DNA from 4 places in the Mesorhizobium sp. WSM3879 genome. Region 2 is predicted to be linked to each of the others. Evidence: riboswitches for the same ligand, from Rfam matches in the RefSeq annotation. Region 2 holds a riboswitch; each other region holds the start of a gene.
What was found. A riboswitch is a leader RNA that binds a small molecule or an ion and turns the genes downstream of it on or off. The one in region 2 is predicted to bind cobalamin.
Positions count from the first base shown of each region.

Region 1: linked by a shared signal. The riboswitch ahead of bluB (5,6-dimethylbenzimidazole synthase) and the one ahead of CK218_RS29030 (DUF1636 family protein) in region 2 are both predicted to bind cobalamin.
Region 3: linked by a shared signal. The riboswitch ahead of CK218_RS23640 (HoxN/HupN/NixA family nickel/cobalt transporter) and the one ahead of CK218_RS29030 (DUF1636 family protein) in region 2 are both predicted to bind cobalamin.
Region 4: linked by a shared signal. The riboswitch ahead of CK218_RS25600 (CbtB domain-containing protein) and the one ahead of CK218_RS29030 (DUF1636 family protein) in region 2 are both predicted to bind cobalamin.

Region 1 is NZ_NSFZ01000002.1:425,728-433,162, forward strand. It holds gene CK218_RS05440 (MFS transporter) at 1-891, opposite strand, end outside; gene CK218_RS05445 (TetR/AcrR family transcriptional regulator) at 1,013-1,603, shown strand; gene CK218_RS05450 (hypothetical protein) at 1,748-2,728, shown strand; gene bluB (5,6-dimethylbenzimidazole synthase) at 2,759-3,496, opposite strand; cobalamin riboswitch at 3,539-3,717, opposite strand; gene CK218_RS05460 (histone deacetylase family protein) at 3,832-4,758, shown strand; gene CK218_RS05465 (exodeoxyribonuclease VII small subunit) at 4,762-5,013, shown strand; gene CK218_RS05470 (DUF2277 domain-containing protein) at 5,205-5,471, shown strand; gene CK218_RS05475 (pirin family protein) at 5,480-6,400, shown strand; gene dxs (1-deoxy-D-xylulose-5-phosphate synthase) at 6,533-7,435, shown strand, end outside.
Region 2 is NZ_NSFZ01000021.1:28,489-35,923, forward strand. It holds gene cobN (cobaltochelatase subunit CobN) at 1-1,253, opposite strand, end outside; gene cobW (cobalamin biosynthesis protein CobW) at 1,271-2,308, opposite strand; gene CK218_RS29030 (DUF1636 family protein) at 2,310-2,738, opposite strand; cobalamin riboswitch at 2,777-2,976, opposite strand; gene CK218_RS29035 (winged helix-turn-helix domain-containing protein) at 3,006-4,205, opposite strand; gene CK218_RS29040 (NADH-quinone oxidoreductase subunit A) at 4,533-4,898, shown strand; gene CK218_RS29045 (NADH-quinone oxidoreductase subunit B) at 4,889-5,470, shown strand; gene CK218_RS29050 (NADH-quinone oxidoreductase subunit C) at 5,475-6,080, shown strand; gene CK218_RS29055 (NADH-quinone oxidoreductase subunit D) at 6,090-7,280, shown strand; gene CK218_RS29060 (NADH-quinone oxidoreductase subunit E) at 7,281-7,435, shown strand, end outside.
Region 3 is NZ_NSFZ01000012.1:65,301-72,735, forward strand. It holds gene CK218_RS23620 (ABC transporter ATP-binding protein/permease) at 1-1,508, shown strand, start outside; gene CK218_RS23625 (nucleoside hydrolase) at 1,647-2,621, shown strand; gene CK218_RS30755 (hypothetical protein) at 2,652-2,795, opposite strand; gene CK218_RS23630 (hypothetical protein) at 3,327-4,052, shown strand; gene CK218_RS23635 (DOPA 4,5-dioxygenase family protein) at 4,295-4,702, shown strand; cobalamin riboswitch at 4,783-4,974, shown strand; gene CK218_RS23640 (HoxN/HupN/NixA family nickel/cobalt transporter) at 5,064-6,131, shown strand; gene CK218_RS23645 (HWE histidine kinase domain-containing protein) at 6,666-7,435, opposite strand, start outside.
Region 4 is NZ_NSFZ01000014.1:139,730-147,164, forward strand. It holds gene CK218_RS25570 (tyrosine phosphatase family protein) at 1-411, opposite strand, end outside; gene cobD (threonine-phosphate decarboxylase CobD) at 414-1,463, opposite strand; gene cbiB (adenosylcobinamide-phosphate synthase CbiB) at 1,462-2,451, shown strand; gene cobO (cob(I)yrinic acid a,c-diamide adenosyltransferase) at 2,458-3,087, opposite strand; gene cobU (bifunctional adenosylcobinamide kinase/adenosylcobinamide-phosphate guanylyltransferase) at 3,089-3,610, opposite strand; gene CK218_RS25595 (CbtA family protein) at 3,603-4,400, opposite strand; gene CK218_RS25600 (CbtB domain-containing protein) at 4,416-4,595, opposite strand; cobalamin riboswitch at 4,632-4,830, opposite strand; gene CK218_RS25605 (gamma-glutamylcyclotransferase) at 4,901-5,587, opposite strand; gene CK218_RS25610 (aromatic ring-hydroxylating dioxygenase subunit alpha) at 5,729-6,928, shown strand; partial or broken gene CK218_RS31500 (MFS transporter) at 6,897-7,435, opposite strand, start outside.

The DNA.
Region 1 (7,435 bases), on a different contig from region 2:
GTCGGCAAAAAGCAGTGGCAGAGTGGTAAGCGCGATGACGGCGACCGCTATCGCGAGTTGGCGTTGCAGCGGCGTGCGCAGGCTGAGCGCGCCGACGATGATGCCGAGCACGAAGGATCCCAGTGCATAGACGCCGATGACGAGGCTGGCTGCTTCGGGCTGGCCGAGCTCTTCGGTAATGGCAACGGTGGTGACTTCCGTGGTTGCGAAGGTCGCGCCGACAAAGATCAGCGCGAAGGTGATGATCTGCACCGGCCGCAGGCGGATCGCCGAGCCGGCCGCGCCATCCTCGGCCGGGCGAATGGGCGGTTCCGTCGAACGCTGCAGCAGGAATGCCGCCGAGCCGAAGGCGAGCAGCAAGGTGCTCACCACCATCCCGGCTTCCGGGAACAGCGCGGCGCTCAAGCCCACCGACAGCGAAGCCCCAGCGACATAGACCAGCTCGTCCGCGGCCGATTCGAAGGCGAAGGCCGTATTGAGCTCGGGGCGGTCGCGAAAAATCTCGGTCCAGCGCGCCCTGACCAGCGCCGGGATGCTGGGCATTAACGCGGCAAGCAGCGCGGATAGGAACAAGGTCCACACCGGCCAGTGCTGGTTGGCCGAGACGATCAAGGTTGCGAAGGCAAGCGCCGAGACAAGTGTCGTCGGCACGGCAATCCGGCTCTGGCCGAGGCGGTCGACCAGCCGCGAGACCTGCGGCGACAGGAAGGCGTTGACCAAAGCGTATGTGGCCGAGACGGCGCCGGCCAGCCAGTATTCGCCATGCGTTTGCGACAGCATCGCCACAATACCGATCGGCGCCATGGCGATCGGCAGCCGGGCGATGAAGGCTGCCGCGGCGAAGCTCTTCGTGCCAGGAGCCCGAAAGATTTCCGAATATGGGTTTCGCATGGTCCCGTTCCTCGACAAGGGAAGGCGCCGCAGTTACATACGCAGCGTATGAATGTCAGATAGTTCATACGTCGCGTATGTCAATTAGCATACGACGCGTATGTGAATAAGGCCAGGAGCCATGCACAAACCCCGCAAGGAGATGATCGCCGAGACGCGCGCCAAGCTGATCGCGGCTGCGCGCCATGCCTTCGGCACGATCGGCTATGCCGAGGCCTCGATGGACGATTTCACCGCTTCGGCGGGTCTGACGCGCGGCGCGCTCTATCATCATTTCGGCGACAAGAAGGGGCTGCTGCAGGCGGTGATCGCCGAGATTGACGCCGAGATGGCGGCGCGGGTGAACGAGGTGGCCTCGCGGGCGCCTACTCGCTGGCAGCATTTCGTCGACGAATGCACCACCTATATCGAGATGGCGCTTGAGCCGGAAATCCAGCGCATCATGTTCAGGGACGGCCCGGCCGTGCTCGGCGATCCGGCTCAGTGGCCCAACGCCAGCGCCTGCACGGCTTCAATGACCGATCACCTGTCAAAGCTGCAGGAGGAGGGCGTCGTCGTTCCCGATCTCGATCCCGAGACCGCAGCGCGGCTCATCAACGGCGCCAGTAGCCAGGCCTCGCAGCGCATCGCCAATGCCAAGGATCCGGAAGCGACGTCGAAGAAGGTTGTGGCGGCGTTCAAGCAGCTGCTGGAAGGCCTGAAAACCAAATAGCATCCGGTCGCGGCGTTCCGGGCAATCACTCGGGTCCGCGCTGCCTCAGACAATTGTCCCCCGCTCAAAATCCCTCCGACATTGACTTTGGCAGGAGCGAGCGCATCCTCTCCCGCCAATTCTCTGAGGCGGAGGGTCGGGGCCATGTGGGACTTCAGCATCGGGCGGTCGGTGTCCATCATGATGCGGACGTGGCCGTTCATCGTCTTTCGCATCATCGTCTATTTCGGCATCACGGTGGCCTACATAACAGCGACCGGCACCGGCGCCAGCGTCGGTTACGGCGTCGGCCACATCTCGACCGATCCGGACGGGCCGATGTCCTTTGCCTTGTGGGGTGGGGTGGTCGGCTTCGGCGTGGTCTCGATCGCCGTCTACTGGATCCGCGAATACATTCTCTATGTGCTCAAGGCAGGCCATATCGCCGTCATGGTCCATCTGATCGACGGGCAGGACGTTCCCGACGGCCAGGGCCAGATCGCCTATGCGCGCGAAGTGGTGACGAAGCGCTTCGCCGAGGCCAACATCCTTTTCGTCGTCGACCAGCTGGTGAAAGGCGCCATCCGCGCCATCACAGGGCTGATCGGCGGCATTGCTGCGTTCCTACCAATTCCAGGCTTGAGCGGTCTGGTGAGCTTCATCAACACCGTCATCCGCCTGTCGCTGACTTATGTCGACGAGATCATCCTCGGCTACAACATCCGCACCCATTCCAACTCGCCTTTCGAGACCGCCAGGCAAGGCGTCGTGCTCTATGCGCAGAACGGCAAGTTGATGGTCAAGAACGCCGTCTGGCTGGCGGTGATCATGTGGGGTGTTTCCTTCGTCATCTTCCTTTTGATGCTGCCGCCCGCCGCCGCGATTCTCTGGGCCATGCCGGGCCAGCTTGCCGGCTGGGCCTTCGTGTTGGCCATCGTCTTCGCCTGGGCCTTCAAGGCGGCTTTCATCGAGCCCTTCGCCGTCGCTTCGCTGATGCAGGTCTACTTCGCCACCATCGAGGGCCAGGTCCCCAATCCGGAATGGGACCGGCGCCTGGCCGAAGCCTCGTCCAAGTTCAGGGAATTGCGCGACAAGGCGCTCAGCCCCTTCGGCGGCTCGCGCTGGGATTCGCCAAGGACCGCTTGAGCAGCAGCCCCGGCCACGAAGGCCGCCTGATCACGGCTTCGCCCCTTCACGGGAACCAAGGCGAGCGATCGCCGATTTGAGCGGCGCCTCGCCGGCGCCGCAAAAGGTCTCGCTCATCACCAGCTCGGGCAGCGGCAGGCGCTTGCCCCAGCCATGCGCTTCGAGGTCGGGCCTCGGCGCGAATTCCGAGACGCGGCCGACGCAGAGATAGGCGATCGGCGTGACGTGCTCGGGGATCGACAGCAGTCGCTTCAGCGCTTCGGGCTCGATGATGCTCACCCAGCCGACCCCGACGCCTTCCGCCCGCGCCGCGAGCCAGAAATTCTGCACCGCGCAGACGGTGCTGTAGAGGTCCATCTCCGGATTGTGCCAGCGCCCGAGCGGCGAGTTCTTCGAGCGCTGGCGGTCGCAGGTGATGCACAGGTTGAGCGCGCTTTCGCAGATGCCCTCGAGCTTCAGCTTGCGGTAGAGCGCCCGCCGCTCCACCTCGATCGCCGGCAGTTCCTGTTCGCGCGCGGCCAAAAACAGGTCGCGCACCTGCCGCCGCCTTGTGGCGTCCCGGATGATGATGAAGTTCCAGGGCTGCATGTAGCCGACCGACGGCGCGTGGTGTGCCGCGGTGAGCAGCCGCGCCAAAACGCTGTCGTCGAGATCGTCGGCAAGGAAATGGCTGCGCACGTCGCGCCGGGTGAACATGGCTCGGTAGACGGCGTCGCGCGCCAATTGGTCAAAGTCATCGCCGCCGGCGGCGGCTGTTCGTGCCTGCATCGCTTGTCCCCTTGCGATAAGCAGTCCTCCGCCTGACCATGCGGATGACCATGTCTGCCGGGCCGGTCTTCTGGCTCGGGATCGACCCGCATCCGGCGCCTTCCCGTCTGGGACAGTGGCGTTTGCCGGCGCGGTCCCCCTCACAGCGTTGGGCACGCCACGGATTTCAACCGTGTTCCCGATTCTCCCGCGTTGCGGGCACCAGGCAGCGACGCGACCTTATCGCGAAGCCGAAGCCGGGCCAATGCCGCCAGCGACACGATTGGGCGCGATTTCCCCAATCATTCGGCGCTGAAACATGGCTATCCGTGCGACAGGTGCCTAGATTAGGCGCCATGACCACTCGTCTTTACACTCATCCGGTATTCCTGGAACACCTCACGCCGCCCGGCCACCCCGAGCGGCCCGACCGTTTGCGCGCCATCGAGCGCGTGCTCGACGACGAGGCTTTTTCGGCCCTCGACCGCGTCGAGGCGCCGGAAGGCGACGAGGCGACGATCCTTTACGCGCATCCGGAGGATTTCGTCGGCCGTGTCCGCGCTGCGATTCCCGAGACGGGGATCGTCTCGATCGATGCCGACACCAGCGCCAGCCCGAAAAGCTGGCAGGCGGCGGTGACGGCGATCGGCGCGGCCAACGCCGCAGTCGACGATGTGTTTGAGGGCCGTGCCGCCAATGTCTTCGTTGCCGCGCGTCCGCCCGGCCATCACGCCGAAAAAGCGACCGCGATGGGCTTTTGCCTGTTCAACACCGCGGCGATCGCCGCCCGTTATGCGCAGGAGAAGCACCAGGCCGAGCGCGTCGCCATCGTCGATTGGGATGTGCATCACGGCAACGGCACGCAGGACATTTTCTGGGACGATCCGTCGGTGCTCTATTGCTCGACCCACCAGATGCCGCTCTATCCGGGCACCGGTGCCAAGAGCGAGACCGGCGCCGGCAACATCGTCAACGCGCCGCTTGCGCCGAGCACCGGCAGCGACACGTTCCGCGACGCCTTCCTGTCGCGCGTGCTGCCGTCGATCGACGCCTTCCAGCCGGATCTGATCATCATTTCCGCCGGTTTCGATGCGCACCATCGCGATCCGCTGGCCGCGATCAACCTGACCGAGGATGATTTCGACTGGGCGACCGGCCAACTGATGGAGCGCGCCGGGCGCCACAGCGGCAACCGGCTCGTCAGCCTGCTGGAGGGCGGTTACGATCTGCAAGGACTGGCATTTTCGGTCGCCGCCCATGTCGGGCGGCTGATGAAGGGATGAATGATGGCTGATGAAGCTAACCAAGACGTCAAGGCGATGAGCTTCGAACAGGCGCTCGACGCGCTGGAGAAGATCGTCGATGATCTGGAGCGCGGCGACGTTCCGCTCGACCAGTCGATCAAGATCTACGAGCGCGGCGAGGCGCTGAAGGCTCATTGCGACCGCTTGCTCAAGGCCGCCGAGGACAAGGTCGAGAAGATCAGGCTCTCGCGCGACGGCAAGCCGGTTGGAACGGAGCCGCTCGACGCCGAGTGAGGTGTATTGATATTCAGGTGAGGCCGCCTGCAAACGCGGCTTTCTGCGGTTCCGGTGCTCACGTCCTTCAAGTACGCTCCGGTCCGGTTCTCGGAACCCAGCATTTTCGGCTCGGTCTGACCTGAATCTCAACACACCTCGGTGCACAATGTCAGATCGGTTCGGGCAGAAAGCAGGTAAGGAGTTCAAGCATGTGCCGAAACATCAAGACCCTGTTCAACTTCGATCCGCCGGCGACCGACGACGAGGTCCATGACGCGGCGCTGCAGTTCGTGCGCAAGCTGAGCGGCGCGTCCAAGCCGTCCAAGCGCAACGAGCATGCATTCAACCACGCCGTCGAGGCGATCGCCGCCGCCGCGCGCGAACTGCTTGACAGCCTCGAAACCACCCAGCATCCGCGCAACCGCGAGGAAGAGGCTGCCAAGGCGAAGGCCCGATCCGCGCTCCGCTTCGCCTGACGCCGGTCATGAGCTTCTTTCCGGGCAACGATCCTGAGGCCGGCGACGCCTTCGCCTGCGACCAGATCGAGTTGATGGTCATTCCCAACGCCAAGGACATTGGCGGCTTCGAGGTTCGCCGCGCCTTGCCGACGGCGAAACGCAGGCTGGTCGGTCCGTTCATCTTCTTCGACCGCATGGGCCCGGCCATCCTGCGTGCCGGCCACGCGATCGACGTGCGCCCGCATCCGCATATCGGGCTGTCCACCGTCACCTATCTGTTCGACGGCAAGATCAGGCATCGCGACTCGCTCGGCACCGAAATGGTGATCGCGCCGGGCGACGTGAATTTGATGACCGCCGGCCGCGGCATCGTTCATTCCGAGCGCACGCCCGAGGAATTGCGCGGCGCGCCGATGTCGATTTCCGGCCTGCAAACCTGGCTGGCGCTGCCGGACAGCAAGGAAGAAATCGCCCCGGTGTTCGCGAACACGTCGGTCGTCCAACTGCCCGAAATCGATGCCGAGGGCGTTAGCGGCCGCGTCGTCATCGGCGAATTTTCCGGGCTGCGCTCGCCCGTCGCGACCGCCTCGGAAACGCTCTATGCCGATCTGCGGCTGGCGGCGGGCGCCAGCGTCAAAATCCCCGGCGACGCCGAGGAACGCGCCATCTACACGCTGGAGGGCGAGGTTTCGATTGCCGGCGACCGTTTCCCGGCCGAGCGGCTTTTGGTGTTCAAACCGGGCGAGGAAATCGTCGTGTCGTCCGAGCGCGGCGCGCATTTCATGCTGTTCGGCGGAGCGTCGCTGGGCTCCAAGCGTTATATCTGGTGGAATTTCGTTTCGTCCTCGAAAGAACGCATCGAGCAGGCCAAGGAAGAATGGAAGACGGGCCGCTTCGATATCGTTCCTGGCGATGAGGAAGAATTCATTCCGCTGCCGGAAGGTTAGCGCAGAATGGACATTCTGCGCCGGGCGCGTCACTGACACGCATTTACATTGGCGCGCCGTCAGCCTATCTCGCGCATAGCAAAGCGCATATTTGAAGGTTAACCCAAGGTTAAGTTGACAGGCCGTCCCCGAGTGAACCCGAAGCCTGACACGCCGCTCCTCGACAAAGTCCGCATTCCCGCGGATTTGCGGGCGCTTGATGAACGCGAGCTGCCGCAGCTGGCGACCGAACTGCGCGCGGAGCTGATCGACGCGGTGTCGCACACCGGCGGCCATCTTGGCGCCGGTCTCGGCGTCGTCGAGCTTACGGTTGCGCTGCACTATGTCTTCAACACGCCGGAAGACCGGCTGATCTGGGACGTTGGCCACCAGGCCTATCCGCACAAGATCCTGACCGGCCGCCGCGACCGCATCCGCACGCTTCGCCAGGAAGGCGGTCTCTCCGGCTTCACCCGGCGCGCAGAGAGCGAATACGACCCCTTCGGCGCAGCGCATTCCTCGACTTCGATTTCGGCCGGCCTCGGCATGGCGATGGGCCGCGACCTTTCGGGCGGCCGCAACAATGTCATCGCCGTCATCGGCGACGGCGCCATGTCCGCCGGGATGGCCTATGAGGCGATGAACAACGCCGGCGCGCTCAATGCCCGCCTGATCGTCATCCTCAACGACAACGACATGTCGATCGCCCCGCCGACCGGCGCGATGAGCGCCTATCTGGCGAGGCTTGCCTCCGGCAAGACTTATCTCGGCCTGCGCGATTTCGGCAAGAAGCTGACCTCCTATCTCGGCAAGCGCGCCGACAGCGCCATCACCCGCGCCGTCGAGCACGCGCGCGGTTACGTCACCGGCGGCACGCTGTTCGAGGAGATGGGATTCTTCCACATCGGCCCGATCGATGGACACAATTTGGAGCACCTGATCCCGGTGCTGAAGAACGTCCGCGATAATGGCGACGGGCCCATTCTGATCCATGTCGTCACCCAGAAGGGCAAAGGCTACGGGCCGGCGGAGGCCGCCGCCGACAAGTATCACGGC
Region 2 (7,435 bases):
GCATAGCCGGTGCGTCCGGGCGCGCTTGGATAATCCGGAATCAGGATCGCCAGCTTGCGTTCCGCCCGCTCGGTCTGCTGCAGGCGAATGATCGCCGCGACGCGAGCGGCGACCTGCGCGACGCGATCCGCCTCAGGACGGTTGGCGAAGGCGCGGAAGGCCAACGCCGGATCGGTGTCAATCTCGCCCTTGAAGGAGATCGCGCCGGCGAGGATACGGCCATCGAGCTCGGGCAGCACGACATGCATGGCAAGGTCGGCGGGCGCCAGGCCGCGCTGGTTTTTCTCCCAGACTTCGCGCCGCGTCGTGGCGACGATGACCTGGAACACCGGCACGCCGGCACGGTCGAAGAGCGTTTCGGCACCAGGCTCGGCACCGGAAGCGAAGGCGGTTGCAGTGACGATGGCGGACGGGTTCAACGAGGTGATGGCGGTTTCGACGAAAGCCAGCGATACCGGGTCCTTGAGGCTCGAAACGAAGATCGGCACGGGCATGATGCCCTGCGACCGCAACGCCTCCGTCAGGGCATCGATTGGGGCGACGTCGGCGGCGAGCAGCATCGAACGGTAGAAGAGGATGGGGATGACGGGGGCACCGACGCTGTCGATGTTGAGCTCTGTCACACCCCCCTCTGTCCGGCAGGACAGAGGGGGGTGTGAAGGACCGCCGACATCGATGATCTCAGGCTCCTCTACAACCCCCAATCCAGCCTGGTAATACCCCGCCTTCGGCACGCTCACCGGCTCGGCCACGGCCGTATCCGACCCGGCGAGCCTTGCCAGTCTTTGCACCAGCGCGCTCATGTTCGCTGGGCCGCCTTCGCGGAAATAGCCGAGCAGGGCGTCGAGTTCGGCGCGCGGCAGGGTCGAGCCTTCGATCAGCCGCAGATCCTCGTCGTGGCTTTCGCCCGGCAGCAGCGCCAGTTTGATATTTCGCTCGCGCGCAACCGCTGCGAGCTGGTCGCAGCCGTAGCGCCACCAGTCGTAGCCGCCGAGAATGCGGACCAGGACGACCCTGGCATGGCGCGCGACACTTCCGATCCAGAGATCGACCGACATCGGATGGCGGAGATCGCGAAGTGCTGCCAGCCGCATCGACGGCAGCCGAGCGGCGTCGGCCTTCCAGGCAGCGGCGAGGCCGGCGAGATCGCTGTCGGTGAAGGACAGGGCCACGACATCCGCAGGCGTCTGCCTGAGGTCGATCGGCTCGGCGAGATCGTCGAGCGAGGCGGATGTCGTGGTGAGGATGTGCATCGCGGTTCGGTCTTGCCTCAGCCGGCGAGGATACGCTCGATCGCCGGGCGGTTCAGCCCCTTGAGGCCGATGACGACGAGCCGCGATCGGCGGTCGTCGTCCGGCGTCCAGGCGCGGTCGTAATAGTGGTTGACGCGCGGGCCGACGGCTTGGAGCAGCAGCCGCATCGGCTTGCCACCCACCTCGACAAAGCCTTTGACGCGCAGAACGTTTTCCTGCTCGGCGGCGAGAGCGACGCGCTTTGCCAGCTCATCCGGACTGGCGATGGACGGGATATCGAGGACGAAGGAGTCGAAATCGTCATGCTCATGGTCGAGCTCGTCATCGTGATGGGTCTTGCGGTTCTCGATGTCGTCTTCGACGGCGAGGCCAAGACCGAGCAGCACGGAGGGGTCGACCTTGCCCTGCGCGGTCGGCACGACCTTGACGGCGCGCGCCACATGCTCGCCGATGACGGCATTGGCGCGCTCCGAGCCGGCCGCGTCCATCAGATCGCTCTTCGACAGGATGATGAGGTCGGCGCAGGCGATCTGGTCCTCGAACACCTCTTCGACCGGATCATCGTGGTCGAGGGAATCGTCGGCGGCGCGCTGCGCCTGCAAGGCGTCTAGGTCGGAGGCGACGCGGCCGTCGGCCAGCGCCGGACCGTCGACCACGGCGATGACGCCATCGACCGTGACGCGGCTCTTCACCGTCGGCCACTGGAAGGCCTGGACGAGCGGCTTCGGCAAAGCGAGGCCGGAGGTTTCGATCAGGATGTGGTCGACCTTCGGCGTGCGCGACAGGATCTGGTCGAGCGCCGGCACGAAATCGTCGGCGACGGTGCAGCAGATGCAGCCATTGGCGAGCTCGACGATATTTTCCTCTGGGCAGGTGTCGATGCCGCAGCCTTTCAGGATCTCGCCGTCGATGCCGACATCGCCGAATTCGTTAACGATGATCGCCAGCCGCTTGCCCTTGGCGTTTTCGAGCAGGTTGCGGATCAGCGTGGTCTTGCCGGCGCCGAGAAAGCCGGTGACGACAGTGCAGGGAACACGGGAGAGGGATGCGGTCATGTCAGTCCTTCAGCAGGTCGAGGGGAGGGATGCGGGCAACCAGGCCGCGCTTGAGGGAATCGGGCCGGCCTCGCCAGGGGATGAGGCCGTCGGTCGAGGTGGCAAAGAGCTTTGCGCCGGTGACGAGGTCGGCGCCGCTGGTCGTTTCCAGGTCACCGAAGACATAGCTCCAGCAGCCGTCGCGCAGCAGCGCCGCGCTCAGGCGGCGTTTGCAATTGCCGAGACACTCGACGGTGCGGATGCGGATTTTCTCGTCCGGCGCGGCGCGGCGCGCGTCTTCGGCAAGGAGGGCGCCGGCGCGCGGATGCGCGTCCGAACCGGTCTCATCGCGGCAGGAGGAGCAGACGATGACGGTCACTTCCGATAGCGCGTCGCGGGGTTCGGACGAAATGTCCGCGGTACTAGCCGGAAAACTGACGTTGCGATCCAAAACCAGGCTCCTTGCCCGGAAAACCCGCCGAGCGATCGGATTCTCATGTCTCAGACGGCAGGTCTCCTGGCTCGCGGGTCGTCGCCTTGCGCCGCCTTCCCGGGAACATCCCAGTGGTTTTCGGCTGAGGCTCGTCGCTCACAGTTGCGGGGACAGCCGCGGATTTGGGTTTTCCCGCACCGCATTCCCTCTTGGCTCCTCCCCTTGCCGGGAGGAGACCGTCTGCGGCGGATTTAGGCTTAGAGGTGCTGGCATGTCAACGCGCGGCTACGACACCGAAATGTCGGCCAACGCCGGCCCAAGGTCGCCGGCCGGCGTCACCTCGATGGTTTCCAAGCCGAGCCATGCCTGCATCTGTTTCAACTCATCGAAGAGCTGTGCGGCCGTTTCGGCGGGAGCGCCGGCTTCGGCAAAAGCCGCATGGACGCGCAGCACGCCGGCCGGGCGGTCAGCTCTCAGATCGACCCGGGCAACGATCCGGTCGCCGAGCAGGAAAGGCAGCACGTAGTAGCCGTACTGGCGCTTCTCGGCCGGCGTGTAGATCTCGATGCGGTAGCGGAAGCCGAAGAGTTTTTCCGTCCGGGTGCGTTCGAATACCACCGGATCGAAGGGCGCGAGCAGGGCGCGGGCCTCGATCCGGCGCGGAAAGCGGGCGTCCTTGTGGAGATAGGCGGGCTTGTCCCAGCCTTCGACCTTCACCGGCAGCAGTTCGCCCATCTCGACCAGTTCCTCGATCCTGGCCTTCGTATCGCCAGGCGCCAGGCGGAAATAGTCGCGCAGATCGCCATAGGTGGCGATGCCATGGGCGCGGGCGGAAATGCGCAGCAATTCGCGATGCGCGTCCTCGACCGAGGGCACCGGCAGGTCGAGCACGGCCTGCGGCAGAACCCGCTCGGGCAGGTCGTAATAGCGCTCGAATCCGCGCCGGTAGGCGGTGGTGATGCGCCCGGCCCAGAACAGCCATTCGAAAGCGTGCTTGGCCTCGCTCCAGCCCCACCAGCCGCCATTGCCCTTGTGGCCTTCGATGTCGGAGGCGGCGATCGGCCCGCGTTGCGCGACTTGGCCGTAGATCTCCTCGATCATCGCCTTGCGCTCGCGGCCCCATTTGGCGAGGCCGAGATACATTTCCTCGCCTTGCTCGGCGCGCTGCATGCGCCAGCGCATCAACGGATAGGTCTCGACGGGCAGGAAGGAAGCCTCATGGGCCCAGTATTCGAAGACGGTTCGCTTGCGGGTGACGGCCGCGTTGTCGAGCAGCGCAAGCGGGTAGGGGCCGAGGCGCGAATAGAGCGGCATATAGTGGGCGCGCACCACGGCGCTGACGGAATCGATCTGCAGCAGGCCAGTTCGGGAAAGCACGCGGGCGAGATGGCGACGATCGGGCGTGCCGGCAGGCCGCGCATCGGTAAAACCCTGCGCACCGAGCGCAATGCGCCTTGCTGCGGCGAGCGAGATCTTTTCCTTCATCCAGCTACCGATCCTTTGCCGGGGTTTCCAGTCGGTGATTCCGGCCATGCTAGCAGGCAAATGGCGGGAGATATGTCAGGATAGAAAAGTGGAGTAAAACATGAAGGAAATCAAACAGGAGCGGATCGGACCAGTTTCTTCCGATATGGCGTCCAGCGCCGGATTTTGAACAAGGTTTGACTTGCGTCGCCGAAACCGCTGCGCTAACCCTCGCCGCGTCGCAGCATAGGCCACCTAAAACGGTTCAGCGGGTTAAACTGTCACGCTTCCGCCTTAGAGTCCGTTGCTGTAATCAAAGTGAACTGGCCGCCGAAGGAAAGTCGCCGCATGAGCGCACTCCTAAGTTCGTATCTGCCTATCGTGCTCTTCATCGCAGTGGCGATGGTTGTCGGCCTGGCGCTGATCGTTGCGCCGTTCCTGGTTGCCTACCGCAATCCCGATCCGGAAAAGCTTTCCGCCTATGAATGCGGGTTCAACTCGTTCGACGACGCCCGCATGAAGTTCGACATCCGCTTCTACCTGGTGTCGATCCTGTTCATCATCTTCGATCTCGAGGTCGCCTTCCTGTTCCCGTGGGCGGTGTCCTTCTCCAAGCTCGGCATGCTCGGCTTCTGGTCGATGATGGTGTTCCTGGCGGTGCTGACCATCGGCTTTGCCTATGAATGGAAAAAAGGAGCGCTAGAATGGGATTGAACGACAGTTCAGGCACCCTCGTCGCGCCGAAGCCCAAGGGCATCATCGATCCCAACACCGGCAGGCCGGTGGGGGAGGACGATCCCTTCTTCCTCGAGATCAATAATGAGCTGGCCGACAAGGGCTTCCTTGTCACCTCGACCGAGGCGCTGATCACTTGGGCGCGCAGCGGCTCGCTGATGTTCATGACCTTCGGTCTCGCCTGCTGCGCGGTCGAGATGATCCACACCTCGATGCCGCGCTATGACTCAGAGAGGTTCGGCGTCGCGCCGCGCGCGTCTCCGCGCCAGTCCGATATCATGATCGTCGCGGGCACACTGACCAACAAGATGGCGCCGGCGCTGCGCAAGGTCTACGACCAGATGCCGGAGCCGCGCTACGTCATCTCGATGGGTTCGTGCGCCAATGGCGGCGGCTATTATCACTATTCCTATTCGGTGGTGCGCGGCTGCGACCGCATCGTGCCGGTCGACATCTATGTCCCCGGCTGCCCGCCGAGCGCCGAAGCGCTGCTCTACGGCATTCTCCTGTTGCAGAAGAAGATCCGCCGCACCGGCACGATCGAACGGTGAACCAATGGCCTTGGCGTTGCACGAACTCTCCACCTATCTCGGCGAGAAGCTCTCCGGCCGCATCGGCGAAACGGTGCTTGCTTATGGCGAACTGACGGTTTGCGTCGAGCCGGGCAACTTGACCGAGGTCGCGACCTTCCTGCGCGACGACCCGCGCTGCCAGTTCGTCTCGATCATCGACATTTGCGGCGCCGACTATCCGTCGCGTGCCAAGCGCTTCGACGTCGTCTACCACCTGTTGTCGCCGAAGCAGAACGTCCGCATCCGCCTCAAGGTCCAGGCCGACGAGGAGACGCTGGTGCCGTCGCTGACCGGCGTCTATCCCGGCGCCGACTGGTTCGAGCGCGAGACCTATGATCTCTACGGCGTGCTCTTCTCCGGCCATCCGGACCTGCGCCGCATCCTCACCGACTACGGCTTTGAAGGGCATCCGCTGCGCAAGGACTTCCCGCTGACCGGCTTCGTCGAGGTTCGCTACGACGACGAGGCCAAGCGAGTCATCTATGAGCCGGTGGAATTGAAGCAGGAATTTAGAAACTTTGACTTTTTGAGCCCGTGGGAGGGAACGGATTACGTCCTTCCGGGCGATGAAAAGGCGAAGCCAAATTGAGGCGCCACAATGGCTGAAACCTCCGTCCGCAATTTTAACATTAACTTTGGGCCTCAACACCCTGCTGCGCACGGGGTTTTGCGTCTCGTGCTGGAGCTGGACGGCGAGGTGGTCGATCGCGTCGATCCGCATATCGGCCTGCTGCATCGCGGTACCGAGAAGCTGATCGAGGCCAAGACCTATCTGCAGGCGGTGCCCTATCTCGATCGGCTCGACTATTGCGCGCCGATGAACCAGGAGCATGCTTTCGCGCTCGCGGCCGAGCGCCTGCTCGGCATCGAGGTGCCGAAGCGCGGCCAGCTGATCCGCGTGCTCTATTCCGAAATGGGCCGCATCATGTCGCACATCCTCAATGTGACGACGCAGGCGATGGACGTCGGCGCGCTGACGCCGCCGCTGTGGGGCTTTGTCGAGCGCGAGAAGCTGATGGTGTTTTATGAGCGCGCCTCCGGCTCGCGCATGCATGCGGCCTACTTCCGGCCAGGCGGCGTGCATCAGGACCTGCCGCAGAAGCTGATCGAGGATATCGGCAAGTGGATCGATCCGTTCCTGAAGTCGGTCGACGACCTTGACGCCTTGCTCACCGGCAACCGCATCTTCAAGCAGCGCAATGTCGACATCGGCACGGTGTCGCTCGCCGACGCCTGGGCCTGGGGTTTTTCGGGCGTGATGGTGCGCGGCTCGGGCGCGGCCTGGGACCTGCGCAAGGCGCAGCCTTATGAATGCTATTCCGAGATGGATTTCGACATCCCGATCGGCAAGAACGGCGACTGCTACGACCGTTATCTCGTGCGCATGGAAGAGATGCGCCAGTCGGCGAAGATCATGCGCCAGTGCGTCGATCTGCTGCTCGGCAAGGAAAGCGGTGGCCCGGTATCGAACCTCGACGGCAAGGTGGTGCCGCCGAAGCGCGCGGCGATGAAGCGCTCGATGGAAGCGCTCATCCATCACTTCAAACTCTACACCGAGGGCTACCGCGTGCCGGCCGGCGAGGTCTATGCGGCTGTCGAGGCGCCGAAGGGCGAGTTCGGCGTCTATCTCGTCTCCGACGGCACCAACAAGCCCTATCGCTGCAAGCTGCGCGCGCCGGGTTTTGCGCATCTGCAGGCCATGGATTTCCTGTGCCGCGGCCACATGCTGGCCGACGTCACCGCCGTGCTTGGCTCCCTCGACATCGTGTTTGGTGAGGTCGATCGCTAAATGTCAGTCCGCCGTCTCGCAGATGCCAGCGTCCAGCCAGCCTCCTTCGCCTTCAACAAGGCGAACGCCGCGGCGGCGCAGCAGTGGATCGCCAAATACCCGAAGGGACGCGAGCAGTCGGCCATCATCCCATTGCTCATGATCGCTCAGGAACA
Region 3 (7,435 bases), on a different contig from region 2:
CCACATCTGTCATCGCGCGCTGGCTGGCCAGCGGCCGCTACTATCAGCTCAATCTCGTCGCCGGCGACCACTCGAACCCCGAAGCCCGTCTCACCGAAGATCTGCGCATCGCCACCGAGTCCCCCGTCGATTTCATCTCCGGCGTCCTCAACGCCTTTCTGGCGGCCTCGACCTTCATCGTCGTTCTGTGGACCATCGGCGGCGCGCTCACCTTGCCGCTCGGCCGCGAGAGCATCACCATCCCCGGCTTCCTCGTCGTCACCGCGGTCATCTATGCCGCCATCACCTCGACCTCGATGGTGGTCATCGGCCGCCATTTCGTGCAGCTTTCGGAGCGCAAGAACCAGGCGGAAGCCGAATTCCGCTACACGCTGACACGCGTGCGCGAGAACGGCGAGAGCATCGCGCTGCTCGGCGGCGAGGCGGAGGAGCGCAGCGGAATCGACAGGAATTTCGGCCATGTGCTGAGGCAATGGGCGCTGCTGACCGGACAGCACATGCGCACCGCGATTGTCTCGCAAGGGTCGATGCTGTTCGCGCCGGTGGTGCCGGTGCTGCTCTGCGCGCCGAAATTCCTCGAAGGCTCGATGTCGCTCGGCCAGGTCATGCAGGCGGCCTCCGCCTTTGCCATCGTGCAAGGCGCGTTCGGCTGGCTGGTCGACAATTATCCGCGCCTGGCCGATTGGAACGCCTCGGCGCGCCGCGTCGCTTCGCTGATGATGTCGCTCGACGGGCTGGAGCGCGCCGAAGAGAGCGAGTCCTTTGGGCGCATCCGGCGCGGCGAGACGCAAAACGGCGCCATGCTCAGCCTGGACGATCTCTCCGTCACCCTCAACGACGGCACCGGCGTGGTCAAGGAGACGAAGGTCGAGATCAACCCGGGCGAGCGGGTGCTGGTCGCCGGCGAATCCGGCACCGGCAAGTCGACGCTGGTGCGGGCCGTCGCGGGCCTGTGGCCCTGGGGCGGCGGCAGCGTCAATTTCCATGCCGGCAAGCGGCTGTTCATGTTGCCGCAACGCCCCTACATCCCGACCGGCACGCTGCGGCGCGCGGTCGCCTATCCGGCCGCCGCCGACAACTGGACGGTGGACGAGATCGACGCCGCCCTCGACAAGGTAGGCCTCGGCTACCTGCGCGACAGGATCGAGGAAGAGGCGCCGTGGGACCAGACGCTCTCCGGCGGCGAAAAGCAGCGCCTCGCTTTCGCGCGCCTGCTGCTGCACGAGCCAGACATCGTCGTGCTGGACGAGGCGACCTCGGCGCTGGACGAGAAGAGCCAGGACAAGATGATGCAGACGGTGATCCAGGCATTGCCCAAGGTCACCGTCATCAGCGTCGCCCACCGCGCCGAGCTGGAAGCCTTCCACAGCCGCAAGATCACGCTGGAGCGCCGCGAGGGCGGCGCGAAACTGGTCAGCGATGTGGAGCTGGCGCCGCGCAAGGGCAAGCGCAACGTGTTCGCGCGGGCGCTGTGGGGGAGCGGAGCGAGAGGAGGCCAGGCCCGCTGAGGCGGCATTAAGGCAAGGGCGGCAAGAGCGTCCCGAGATGGTGATCGGACCGCAGGGGTCGCACTTCCGCCAGGCGGCAACCTTGACGTCACCAGAGGCCCGGTCTGTAATCGCCGCAGGCCAGGGAGAGGCGACCCCATGGAAAAGATCATCCTCGACTGCGATCCGGGGCACGACGATGCCATCGCCATCCTGCTTGCGGCCGGCAACCCGAATATCGACCTTCTCGGCATCACCACGGTTTCGGGCAACCACAATGTCGAGAACACCACGCGCAACGCGCTCTCCGTCTGCACGGCCTACGGCATAAAGGTGCCGGTGGCGAAAGGCTCTCCCGGACCGCTGATCATCGACCAGGTGCTGGCCGTCGAGATCCACGGCGAGACCGGGCTGGACGGCCCGGAGCTGCCGCCCGCCTCGTTCGAGCTCGACCAGCGCCATGCCGTCGACTTCATCATCGAGACGGTCATGGCGCATGAGCCGAAAACCGTCACGCTGGTGCCGGTCGGGCCCTACACCAACATCGCTCTAGCCGTGCGCAAGGAGCCGCGCATCGTCGAGCGGGTGAAGCGGGTCGTCGCGATGGGCGGAAGTTTCACGCGCGGCAACATCACGCCGGCGGCCGAGTTCAACGTCTATGCCGACCCGGAGGCCGCCGACGTGGTGTTCCGCGCCGCTTGGGACGTCACCATGGTGGGGCTCGACCTCACGCACCAGGCCTTGGCCACCCCCGACCTGCAGGACAGGGTGCGCGCCGTCGGCGGGCCGATCGCCAAATTCATCCTCGACATCTGGGAATTCATCGCGACCACGCATGGCGGCCTGCTGCAGATAGCCTATCCCGCCGTCCATGACGCCTGCTGCGTGGCGGCGATGATCGATGCAGGCGTCTTCACCACCGAGAAGGCCGATATCCGCGTCGAGCTTGCCGGACGCTGGACCAAGGGCATGACGGTCTGCAATTTCGAGAAGCTGGGCGGCATGCGCCATTTCGGCGGCACGGCGAGCGAGCAGGTCGATTTCCGCCACACCGTGGCGATGAAGCTCGACCATGCGAAATTCTGCGACCTGATCGTCGATGCGCTCGAGCGCCTCACCAGTCAAAAGGCGTGAGGCGCTCCAGGGGCAAGGCCTAGCCGGCCCTCACAGCAGGAACGATTGCCTGTCGCGCAATGTGGCGCTGATGGCGGCGATGCCGGTCTCGATCTCGCGCTTGTTGGCCAGGATCGCATCGCCGGCCGCACCCTCGACCATCGATCGCAACAGGTCGGCCTGGCCGACCAGCACCGCGTCCTTGTCGGCCAGCGCGATGAGCGTTGCGGCTTCGAGCCGGTAGCGCGGGCGCCTTGCCGCCCTGGGCGACTCTCAAGCCTCCAGGCCGGCGCACGCCAGGAGGTGGGGGAGAATTGGCCCGGCGAAGCGAGACGGGGCCACTCCGACGAGAGCCCGGCGTCGGCATCAGCAACCGGCGCTGGCACGGTGGTGTCCTTGTTCTGTTGCATTTTAGTTGAAACTAATTTGAAAGTTGCCCGTTAGCAGCGCGTAGGCGAGCTCAAACTTGCCCTGCTGTCGACAGCTAAGTTGAAAGGAGAAGTCCTAAGCCTTTTTCAGTGCTTGGCGTTGCCGAGACCGCTTTTCTATCATTCGTCTTTCGAGCGGCCTCCAGCCGCGCCGGTCACCGCCGAGGCCGATGCCTGGCAGGGCGAGAAGTCGCCATCGCTCGGCACGCATTCGCGCGACGAAGGCTTCGCAGACCGCTGTCGAGCGGACGCTCGATGAGGAGCCACACAAGGTTGGCCTTGGAACAAAGGTCTGGCCATGAAAAAATACCTAGCAGCCGCGCTGGCGATCGCCATCCCGATCGGGCCTGCCTCGGCGCTTGACGTCGGCGTCGGCGGCAAGGTCGGCGGCATCGGCGTGGGCGCCGGATTGGGCGCCGGTTCGCAAGGCGTGTCGGCGGGCGTGGGCGCCAGTGCCGACGGTGTCGGCGGCGCAAACGTCGGCGCATCGACTGGCGGCGGATCGCTCGGCGTCAATGCCGGCGGCAATCTGGGCAGCACCAGCACAGGCGTTTCGACAAGCGTGGGCGGCGCCGCCGCGGGCGACGATCCTTCCGCCGTCAGCGGATCGGCTGCCTCTGCGCAGAACCCGGCCGCGGTGCCGACAGCCCCTGCTTTGGCCAAGAGCGCGACGCAGACCATTGTGCTGCCTCCAGTGCTGAGGCCCTCCAGATCCGCCGGCGGCGACCTCCGGCGGGTCACCAAAGGCTATCGCATCGCGCCGCTGTCACCTCCGAAGGCGATACGGGGCACGCCGGCCGCCGTGGTGCGCGCCTGTCGCGCCGCGATCACGGCGGCCGCCAAGCCCCTCGGCGCCGTGCGTGTTTACACGGTCAGCGCCGGCCCCTTGCGTCAACGCCGAAGCGGGCTCAACGCGCCGATCGAGGTGCGCATAGACTATGACAGGCGAGGCGGCATCGAAGTGAGGCAGGCGAAAGTCGGCTGCCGCCTAAATGCGAAGGGCGCGGTCACCGCGGTGATTTAGGCCAAAGGCACAACGGCCGTTGCCATCCTTCCTGCCGGTTGCAACCTCGGCGGTTTGGCAATTCCTCGCCCCCACAAGGTGGAAGGGAGAGGTGGCTCGGCGCAGCCGAGACGGAGCGGGGGAGCGCCATATCCGACAACCCTGCCGACCGCAGTCCGGATCTCAGCCGGCTGCAGACAAGGCGCCCGCGCTTCGGCTAGAGTTCCGCCGGGCGCAAAAAATCATCGAAGGGGAGCATTGCGATGAACGAAGTCAGGCCGATCGCCGAGATCGCCAGCTATCACGCCCATATCTACTACGGCGGGCAGGCCGAGCGGCAGCATGCCGAATGGCTGCGCCAGCGCATCGCAGAGCGTTTCCGCGTGCGCCTGGGCAATTGGCGCGACGAGCCGGTCGGCCCGCACCAGCAAGCCATGTACCAGGTCTCCTTCGCGACCGAGATCTTTGCCACGCTGGTTCCCTGGCTGATGCTGAACCATGGCGGCCTAAGCATCCTCATCCATCCCAACACCACCAACCCCAAGCGTGACCACCTTATCGACCCGATCTGGATCGGCCAGGCGCTGCCGGTGAAGGGCGACGTGCTTGACGAAGAGGACGAGGCCGAAGAGGCGCTGGAGGTGAATACCGAGCCGACGCTGGGGGTGTGAGGGGGGCGCAGCCCTCTCGTCACGATGGCGTGAGGGGCCTCTGGCCGTCGGAGTTGTCGATTGACTGGCCAACCGCGGTGTGGCGAATTCGCGCTGATGGTTCCCTTCGGGGATCAAAAGGGAACGCGGTGCGGAGAAATCCAAAGCCGTGGCTGCCCCCGCAACTGTAAGCGGCATGCCGTTTTCACGATGCCACTGGCTGCATGGGCCGGGAAGGCGAAAGCGGCGGCAATCCGCGAGCCAGGAGACCTGCCATCATGGACGTCAAAGCAGAACATCGGACGGGGTGATCCGGTGTGCGCGCCTGGCCGGACGGCGGGGCGAGTTCCCTGCGATGACAGGCAACGTCAAAGGCAGAACCATGCTGATCCAACTATCGAAAATGCTGAACAAAAGCGCGCCCGACCTGAAGGCCAGACTGATAACAATCTACGGCGCGCTCGCCGTTCTGAACGTCGGGGCGTGGCTGTGGGCTTTCGTCGCCTTCCACGACAAGCCGACATTGCTTGGCGTCGCTCTCGTTATTTATGGCCTCGGCTTGCGCCATGCCGTCGACGCCGACCACATAGCGGCCATCGACAACGTCACGCGCAAGCTGATGCAGAACGGCAAACGGCCGGTCTCCGTCGGCTTCTTTTTCGCACTCGGCCATTCGACGATCGTCGTCATTGTCGCTGCGGCCATCGCGGCAGCAACGTCCCTGCTCGGCCGTTTCCAGAGCCTTCAGGAGATTGGCGGCACGATCAGTACCGGCGTTTCCGCACTCTTCCTGCTCGCCATCGCGGCGATGAACATCGTCATCTTCTTCTCGATCTACAGAAGCTATCGGCGGGTGCGGGCCGGTGGGGCGTTTGTCGAGGAGGATCTGGACCTGCTGCTCAACAATCGCGGCTTCCTGGCCCGCGTCTTCCGCCCGATGTTCCGGCTGGTGTCGCGCAGCTGGCACATGTTCCCACTTGGTTTCCTCTTCGGCCTTGGCTTCGACACCGCGACCGAAGTCGCCATGTTCGGCGTGTCCGCGGCACAAGCGGCCAAGGGCGTGCCGTTCGAAGCCATTCTGGTCTTCCCGGTGCTTTTCGCGGCCGGTATGTCACTGGTTGACACGACCGATGGTGTGATGATGCTCGGCGCCTATGAGTGGGCCTTCGTCAAGCCGATCCGCAAACTGTACTACAACATGACGATCACCCTGGTGTCGGTCCTTGTCGCAGTGCTGATCGGCGGCATCGAGGCGCTCGGCCTGATCGGTGACAAGTTTGGTCTGTCGGGCGGCTTCTGGAACGGCGTCGGCACGCTCAACGACAATTTCAACAATCTGGGCTTCGCCATTATCGGCATCTTCATCGCCGCCTGGGCGATCTCCTACCTCGTCTACAAGGCCAAGGGGCTGGATGATGTGGAGAGCGGATCCGCAGCAAAGAGTTCATGAGCCGCCGGCCGCGGCTGGCTGCAGCAGGCCAGCCGCATCTCTCTGCCATCAGACGCCGGCGGGCTGCCAGCGTGCCTCCTTGAATGCCTCGGCATCGGGAAGCCGACGGCGGCAAAGGCGACGATCGCCAGCCCCTGCAGCGGTGCCCGGCTTGACATTTTTGTTCCTATTTTGTTCACTATTGGCAGACAGCAACAGGAGATCGCCGGCCCGTGCGCACGCGCTTCAAAGGCATGCTGAGGACCCGTAGCCCAAGCCTTTGGAAGCGTGACGGAATTCTGCGCTTGGATAAGCCAGGGGTTAAGGCCTGGGATAAGCCCCATAATCCATAAGCCAGAATCCAGAGTCCAAATATCCAGCGTCCAGAACAGAAAAGCTGGCGCTTTTCTGTTCTAAAAAAGCGGGGAAGGGGAAAGCAAAAATGGGAGCAGCGCAGGCCAGCGACGTGCGGCGATACGGCAGGCTCGGCGGCGCAGCGGGTCCCGAGGCGTTGCGGCCGGCCGTCCGGTCGGTCCCCTCAGGATGCAGCCGCCCTCACGTCAGCCCGGCGATCTGCTCATCGCCGTCCAGCTCCGCCCCGCGGGCGACAACCACGTTGGCGAGCGGCGCCGAGAGCGTCCAGCGAACGAGGCCGGGCAGCCGTTCCATGGAGGCGCTGCCGGAGAGGCTGGTGGGGACGACGCGTTGGAGAACGACGCTGCCGAAGCCTTTGTGCGGCTTGGCATCGGCGGCCGCGGCAGGTTCGGAAAAATGTTCCTCCCAGACCAGCTCGAAGTCGCTGCCTTCGGGGGCCGGTGCTACCCGCCAGTCCATTCGCACGGTTCCGGCGTCGCCGGCCAGGGCGCCGTATTTCGTCGCGTTGGTGCCCAGCTCATGCAGCGCCATGCCGATGTTCTGCACCGCGTTCAGCCGCAGCGTCACGTCCGGCCCGGATGGCGAGATGCGCTCTTCGTGTCCGAACGGCCGCAAATGTTCGCGCACAAGGTCGGCCATGCCTGCGCCGCGCCAGTCGTTGAGCACCAAGAGGTCGTGCGAGCGCGACAGCGCCATGATGCGTTCGCGGATCTGGTGTTCGAACGCGCGCGGGTCCGTCGCGCGTTTGCTCGTCTCGCGGATCATGGAAAGGATCACGGCGTACTGGTTTTTGACGCGGTGGTTCACCTCGCGCATCAAGAGTTGGATCTGCTGTTCGCTCGCCCGTTTTTCGGTGATGTCGGCGGCCATGCCGAACCATTCCAGGATGCTGCCGGTGTCATCGACGATCGGGATTGCCCGTGAGGTGGTCCAGCCGGCGGACCCGTCGG
Region 4 (7,435 bases), on a different contig from region 2:
CAACATATCCGCAACGGCAATCAGCCTTGGATTGGGCGTCGCTGACGGCGAGAGAAAGCGCAGCGTCTTCGCCAGCTCCGCCTCGTCGCGTTTGGGCGCCAGTGCCGCCGCGATAATATAGGCCGATGCCGTCGAGCGGCTGATACCGGCATAGCAGTGCACGACCATCGGTTTGGCCCTGTCCCAGCGATAGGCGAAGTCGAGCAGCGCGCGCACATGCTCCTCGCCCGGCATGGTCATGCCTTCCTGCGCGGCGACGATGTCGTGCATGACGAGATGCAGATGGTTTTCGGCCAGTATCGAGGCCGGACGGATGATCCCGGTGCCGTCGGCGAGCAGCGACAGCAAGCGCTCCGCGCCGGTTCTCGCAACGGTCTCCTCCACCTTCGACAGCGAACAGACATGGATCATCGTCAGCACTCCTTCGGCGCATAGTCGCGCCGCGAGGCCCACGCTGCAAGCGCGCTCTCGAGCCGCTGCCACTCCTCTTCGCTGCCGGGCAGACCGACGCGCAAGGCGTGCGGACGATCGGCAAAATGGCGGACCAAGATACCGCGTTCGCCAAGAGCGGAGAACAGGGAGGCAGCATCGGAGAACGACAAATAGCGGAACAAACTGGTGCCGCCGGCGACCGCGATACCGAATCGGCTGAGCAGCGCGTCGAGGCGCTTGGCATCGGCTGCCAGGCCCTGTCGCATGTCATCCTGCCACCCGGCATCCGCCAATGCGCGGATTCCGTATTCAAGTGCAGGACCGGCGACAGCCCATGGCCCAAGCTGCGCCTCCAGCCGCTCGGCTGTCAGTTGGTCGGCCAGCGCGAAACCAAGCCTGACGCCGGCAAGGCCGAAGAATTTGCCGAAGGAGCGCAGCACCACCATACCACCCTGGCCCACATCGCCGGCAAGGCTGTGTTGGACCGGGCCGACATCCATGAAGGCTTCGTCGACCACCAGCAGGCCGCCCTTCGCGCGAAGCCGCGCAGCAAGGCCGACCAGGCGGTGCCTTTCGATCACTCGCCCATCCGGATTGTTCGGGTTGACCAGCACGGCAAGGTCAGCGTCCGCCAAGGCGTCGAAGTCGCCCACCTCCACAATCGCATGGCCTGCAATCGCGGCCGCCCTGGCGTGCTCGGCATAGGTTGGACCCAGCACCAGTGCCTTGCCGGGCCTCACCAGCGAAGCGACCCGCGGCAACAGGATCTGCGTGCCGGGCGCGGCCACGACATGCGCCGCCGACCGCGCGCCATACGCCTTGGCCGCAATTTCGGCCAATTCGCGCAGTCGTCCTGGCTCGGGCAATCGTGACAGGGCGGTGGCGGGCAGATCGAAAAGCGGATAGGAGTGCGGATTGATACCTGTCGAGAGGTCAAGGAAAGGCTGTGGCGCATGAGGAAAGAGCGCGCTTGCCCGGCCAAGGCTGCCGCCGTGATCAACCGCTGCAACCGCTCCGCTTAGAAGCTTCATGTCGATACTGATCGCTTTCCTGTCACTCGCCATCGAACGTGCCCTTGGCTACCCGGACTGGCTGTTTAACGCCATCGGTCATCCGGTAACCTGGATCGGCAGGCTGATATCCTTTCTCGATCGCAGGCTCAACCGCGCCACCGATTCCGACGAATTGCGTCGCCGCCGCGGCCTCCAGGCGCTTCTGGTCGTCCTGCTGGTGCCGGCGGCCATAGGCCTGGCGCTGCATGTCCTGCTCTGGCTGATCTTTCCGTCCGGCCTGGTCATCGCGGCCATTCTCAGCTCCTCGCTTCTGTCGCAGAAGAGCCTCGCCGAGCATGTCGAGGATGTCGCCGATGCGCTGGAGACCGGCGGCCTCACGCTCGGCCGCATCGCCGTTTCGCGCATCGTCGGCCGCGATCCGGACAAGCTCGACAGGGCGGGCGTTGCCCGAGCCGCGATCGAAAGCCTGGCAGAGAATTTCTCCGATGGCGTCGTCGCGCCTGCCATATGGACCGGTGTCGGTGGTTTGGCCGGGGGTGCTGCCTACAAGGCCGCCAACACCGCCGATTCCATGATCGGCCACCGCACGCCGAAATACGAGGCCTTCGGCCGGGCGGCCGCTCGCTTCGACGACCTGGTCAACCTGCCGGCATCGCGGCTCACCGGCCTGCTGATTGTGCTGGCGGCCTTCATCGTCAAGGGCGCCGACCCCCGCAACGCCTGGCAGGTCATGCGGCGTGACGCGAAGAAGCACCGTTCGCCCAATGCCGGCTGGCCGGAAGCCGCCATGGCCGGCGCGCTGGGGCTCGCCCTGGCCGGACCGCGCAGTTATGGCGGCGAGGTCGTCGAGGATGCCTTCATGGGCGAAGGCGGCAGGCGCGAGGCCGAAAGCACCGACATAAGGCAGGCGCTGGAACTCTATCGCGTCGCCGACGGGCTGTTGATCGGCCTGTTCGCGATTCTATCGGCGACGGTGATCTACCTGACCATTTTGATCGGCGGCTAAGGCGCCTCAGAATTCAATCCCCTGCTGCGCCTTCACACCGGCCGCGAAATGGTGCTTGGTCAGCCCCATCTCGGTGACGAGATCGGCGGCCTCGACCAGCAGCGGCTTGGCGTTGCGGCCGGTGACGACGACATGCAGGCCCTCGCGGCGCGCCTTCAGCGCCGCGACCACCTTTTCCAGCTCGAGATAATCGTAGCGCAGAGCGATGTTGAGCTCGTCGAGGACGACGAGGCTGATCGAAGGGTCGGCAATCAGCTCGAGCGCCTTCGCCCAGGCAGCCTCGGCGGCGGCAATGTCGCGCTTCAGGTCCTGCGTCTCCCAGGTGAAGCCCTCGCCCATCGCGTGCCAGACGACGCGATCGCCGAAGGCGGCGAAGGCATCCTTCTCGCCCGTGTGCCATTTGCCCTTGATGAACTGGACGACGCCGACGCGCTTGCCGTAGCCAAGCATCCTCAGCGCCAGGCCGAACGCAGCCGTGGTCTTGCCCTTGCCCGGCCCCGTATTGACGATCAGCAGTCCCTTCTCGATCGTCTTGCCGGCCACCTCGGCATCCTGCACCGCCTTGCGCTTGGCCATCTTGGCTCGATGGCGTTCGGCATCCTTGTCGTCGATGATCGTGTCTTTGATCTCGCCCATGTCACTTCACCTTGAGCGGCAGCCCCGCCACCATCATCAGCACGCTGTCGGCGACAGCCGCGACCTGCTGGTTGAGCCGCCCGGCGGCGTCGCGGAACCGGCGCGCCAGCGCATTGTCCGGCACGATGCCGAGCCCGACTTCGTTAGACACCACAAACCACGGTCCGCGCGGCTGCGAAAGCACATCCGAGAGCCGCCGGCACTCGGCCTCGATATCGTGGTCCGCCAGCATATGATTGCTCAGCCACAATGTCAGGCAATCGATAAGCACCGGCTGGTGATCGGGCAAGGCGTCGATCGCGCCGACCAGGTCGAGCGGCGCATCGACGGTGACCCAGCCTTTGCCGCGGCGCGAGCGATGCAGCGCGATGCGCTCGCGCATCTCCTCGTCATAGGCCTGCGCGGTGGCGATATAGGCCCAAGGCGACGGGCTTGCCGCCACCAGGCACTCGGCATGCGCGCTCTTGCCGGAGCGCGCACCGCCGATGATGAAGGTCAGATGGCCCTCCGCGCGATCAGGCAAAGCTGTCGCGCAGGCTGGTCGACGTACCGGTGAAGCGGCCGCGCACCACACCGACGGCCGCACCGAGCACCAGCCAGAAGACCAGATCGGTGAGGGTCACCGCCACCACGAACTGATGGTGCAGCCCCTCGGGAATCGCCGTCTCGAAGCTGACGGGCTGCGGCGCGCCGACTACGTGCGGAGCGACGATCAGCACGACCGCCAGAATTGCCAAGGGCAGCGACTTGCGAAAGGCGATCAATCCAAGGCCGACCGCGGTTGCGGCCACCGTCGAAATCCACCAGATCTGGCGCGGCAGAAGTTCCGCCGCCGGCATGGCCGGCAGTTCCGGCGGCAGGCCGAGGCCGGGCGCGAGCGTGAAAACCGCAAAGCCGGCAAGGCCCCAGAACACGCCCTGGCGCCAGCTGCCGATGCCACCGGCGAATTCCGAGACCGCGACCAGGATCAGCGCGAAGCCGATGCCGGTGACGATGTTTGCGACAACGTTGAAGGCGAAGCGCTCGAAGCCGTCGGCCGGAGCCCAGCCCTCGTCCTCGGTCGGAGCCGCCGCTTCCGTCGACGCAGGAGCGGCGCTGCTCATCGCATTGCCCGCCGGTTCGGCCGAGCTCATGGCAGTGCCAGTTCCAGTGTTGGCGGCATGGTCGTGGTGATGACCGCCACTCGCCTTTTCATAGACTTCCGCTTTGAGGATCAGCGGCACGGTCGCATAGGCCTGCATGCAGGCAAGCGCGATGCCCGCCACGAGCCCTGCGATCGCCGCGACGAACACGACGTTGCGAAACAGATTCATGATATCGGGCCTTCGTCAGTGGCAGGGAAAAGCCATCGAGTGACGATAGTCGTGGGCAGCGTTGTGGACCGCATCGATGTGCGAGAAGCCGACGAAACCGACGACGAAAATGCCGAGCAGCGCGGCGAGAGCCAGCTGCATGATGCGCGACTGCGAGGAGACGGAGGCGCCGAGGGAGACGGAAGCGGTATTCATGTCTTGTCCTTTCGCCCTCCACCCGAGGGCATCGAAGTCAACTTTCCTGTCGCCGGCAGGTCTCCTGGCTCGCGGATTCGCACCCTTCCCCACCTTCCCGAGGACAAACCTCAGTGGTATATGGAGAGGACTACCGCACACAGTTGCGGGGGCAGCCACGGCTTAGGGCAAAGACTCCACCCTCACCGCATTCCCTCTTGGCTCCAAAAACGGAACCGACGACGCCATCGACTATAGGCAGAATCGTCGCGACCGGCAAACCAAATTCCGTCACGCCGCAGCGTGATTGCGGCACCGGTTTCGGACTAAGATCCGGCGATCCGCTCGGCGACGAGCTTCTGCAATCGCCACAAATGGCGGTCGTGAATACCGCGCTGTTCGAGGTTCTTCACCGTGTTGTAGAGATAGTCGGCGCCTGAACCCCAGTGGCCGCACGAGGTCGCCAGCCTTTCGACCACCTCGTCTTCGTTGAGTGGGCCGGCATAGGTCGTGCCTTTGCGATTGATGACGAAGGCAAGCGCTCTCAACGGCCCCTTGTCGGTTGCGAGTTGCAGCAGGCGCGGTCGGTAGCTGGTCGGCTTCAGCGTCATCTCGCGGCGAAAAAGCCTGTCCAGCGCCTGCCGGCGGTCACCACCGTTCAGGCGGAAAGCAACGCCCTTGCATTGGCCGCCACGATCCAGCGCCATCATCAGGCCGGGCCTTTGCTTGGTGCCGCGCCAGCGCGTCATCTTCATGCAGAAGGAGCGATGCCAGCCGCGAGCCACGGCGACGCGCTCCTCAAAATGCTCGATTTCCGGTTTCCAGATCAGCGAGCCGTAGCCGAACAGCCAGAGAGGCTCGGTTGCAGGTAGCTCGGCCTCGAATGCATCCAGCATGGCTTCATAGTCGCTGTCCACGAGATGCTCGGCATCCGGGTCGGGCCCCGGGTCATCGACCGCGCGAAAACAGCGGGCGACCAGTTCCACGGTCAGCGACATCGTTCTTGCAGGCATACTTTGCAATCCTGGGCAGCCGGCGAAACCGCAGGCGATTACGAAGTGACCTTAAGGGCAGCACCCGGAAGCGACAATGGCCGCGCAATTGACAACGGTCCTGCCCGGGTGTCGGCTGTCATCAGCCAAGGGGAGCCGCTCATGCAGCCAAATCCTAGCGAACACAGCCGCTACAATGGCCTCACCAGCCTCGAGCCGACGTTGCCTGCAAGCGCCTATCGGGAAGCCGACGCTTACCGGCTCGATCTCGAAGCGATCTGGTATCGGAGCTGGCTCATGGTTTGCCGCGAAGCCGATCTCGCGGAACCTCTTGCCTTTCGAACCGCGCGTATCGGCTCGCAGCAGGTCGTCGTGCTGCGCGAAGAGGCCGGGAGCTTGCGCGCCTTCCACAACACCTGCCGGCATCGCGGCTCGCAGCTCTGCCAGGAAAGCGAAGGGCGGCTGAAGGCAAGGCTGCTCACCTGCCCCTACCACGCCTGGTCCTATTCGCTGCGCGGCGATCTCGTCCGTGTCCCATCGAAATCGCTGCCCGAAGGCTTCGACAAGGACAATTATCCGCTCTACCGGGTGGCGCTGTCAGTGTGGCGCGGCTTCGTCTTCATCAATCTCGCAGTGGAGCCCGATGGCTCGGCGGAAGCCTCCTTCGACTCCGCCTCCCGCGATCTTTCGAACTGGCCGCTGGAGACGCTCGTCCCCGGGCACCGGCTCACCAAGGTGATGAACTGCAACTGGAAAATCTTCTGGGAGAACTTCAACGAATGCCTGCATTGCCCGGGCGTGCACAAGGACCTGTCGCGGCTGGTGCCGATCTATGGGCGCGGCCTGATGGCGAGGCATGACGATCCGGAATGGGCGCGCTATGCGGATAATGATGCGCCGGAGTTTTCCGGCGGCCTACGCGCCGGCGCCGAGACCTGGTCGCGCGACGGACGCGTCCATGGGCCGGTCTTTGCCGGGCTGACGCCGGCCGAGCGAGCCGCCGGCCAGACCTACGCTACCTCGCTGCCCTCGATGTTCGTCGTCGGCCATGTCGACTATGTCCGCACGGTGCGTCTCGCCCCGCTCGGGCCGGAGCAGACGGAACTCACCGCCGAATGGCTGTTCGCGCCCGATGCCCTGGCACAAACCGATATCGACAACATCGTCGCCTTCGGCGCGCAGGTGCTGGAGGAGGACGCCGCGATCTGCGAGATCAACCAGAAGGGCATGCACTCGATCCGCCACCAGGCCGGCGTGCTGATGCCCGAGGAGTACGATTTGCGCCGCTTCCACGAGTGGGTGCGTGGGCGCCATGCCGCGTTGCAGCCGGTCAAAACGACTTCGGCAGATAGCGCCAGGTGAAGAAGCCACAGAAGGCGGCCAACAGGCCGAGCGTGACGAACACCGAGCCGAGACCGAAGAAGGAGAGCACCACCGAATAGACCAGCGGCGGCGTCAGCTCGGAGAAATCGAGATAGGTTCGGTAGACAGCCGCCATCTGCGCTCGTTCATAGGAACGCACTGAGCGCATGAAGGCTGTCGAGCCCAGCGCGTCGAGCGCAATGGTGAACAAGGCGCCGCCGAGCAGGAAGGCGGCGGTGAGCAGCGGCGCGGCGGCGCCGACGCCGCCGGCCACGAAGAGCATCGCCGCCATGGCGAAATAGGCGAAAGCCATGGTCCGACGGCCGCCGAAGCGCTTTCCCGCCCTGCCCCAGAAGATCGCCATGAACAGAAGCGCATTGCCGGCCGAAACCAGCAGCCCGCCGGCAAGCTTGCCCTCGCCCGTGATCACATGAACAGCGGGCCATAGACGAAGAAGGTCGTCCAGAAACACGAGCGCCCGAAGGCGATCAGCCACGCGAGGCGCAA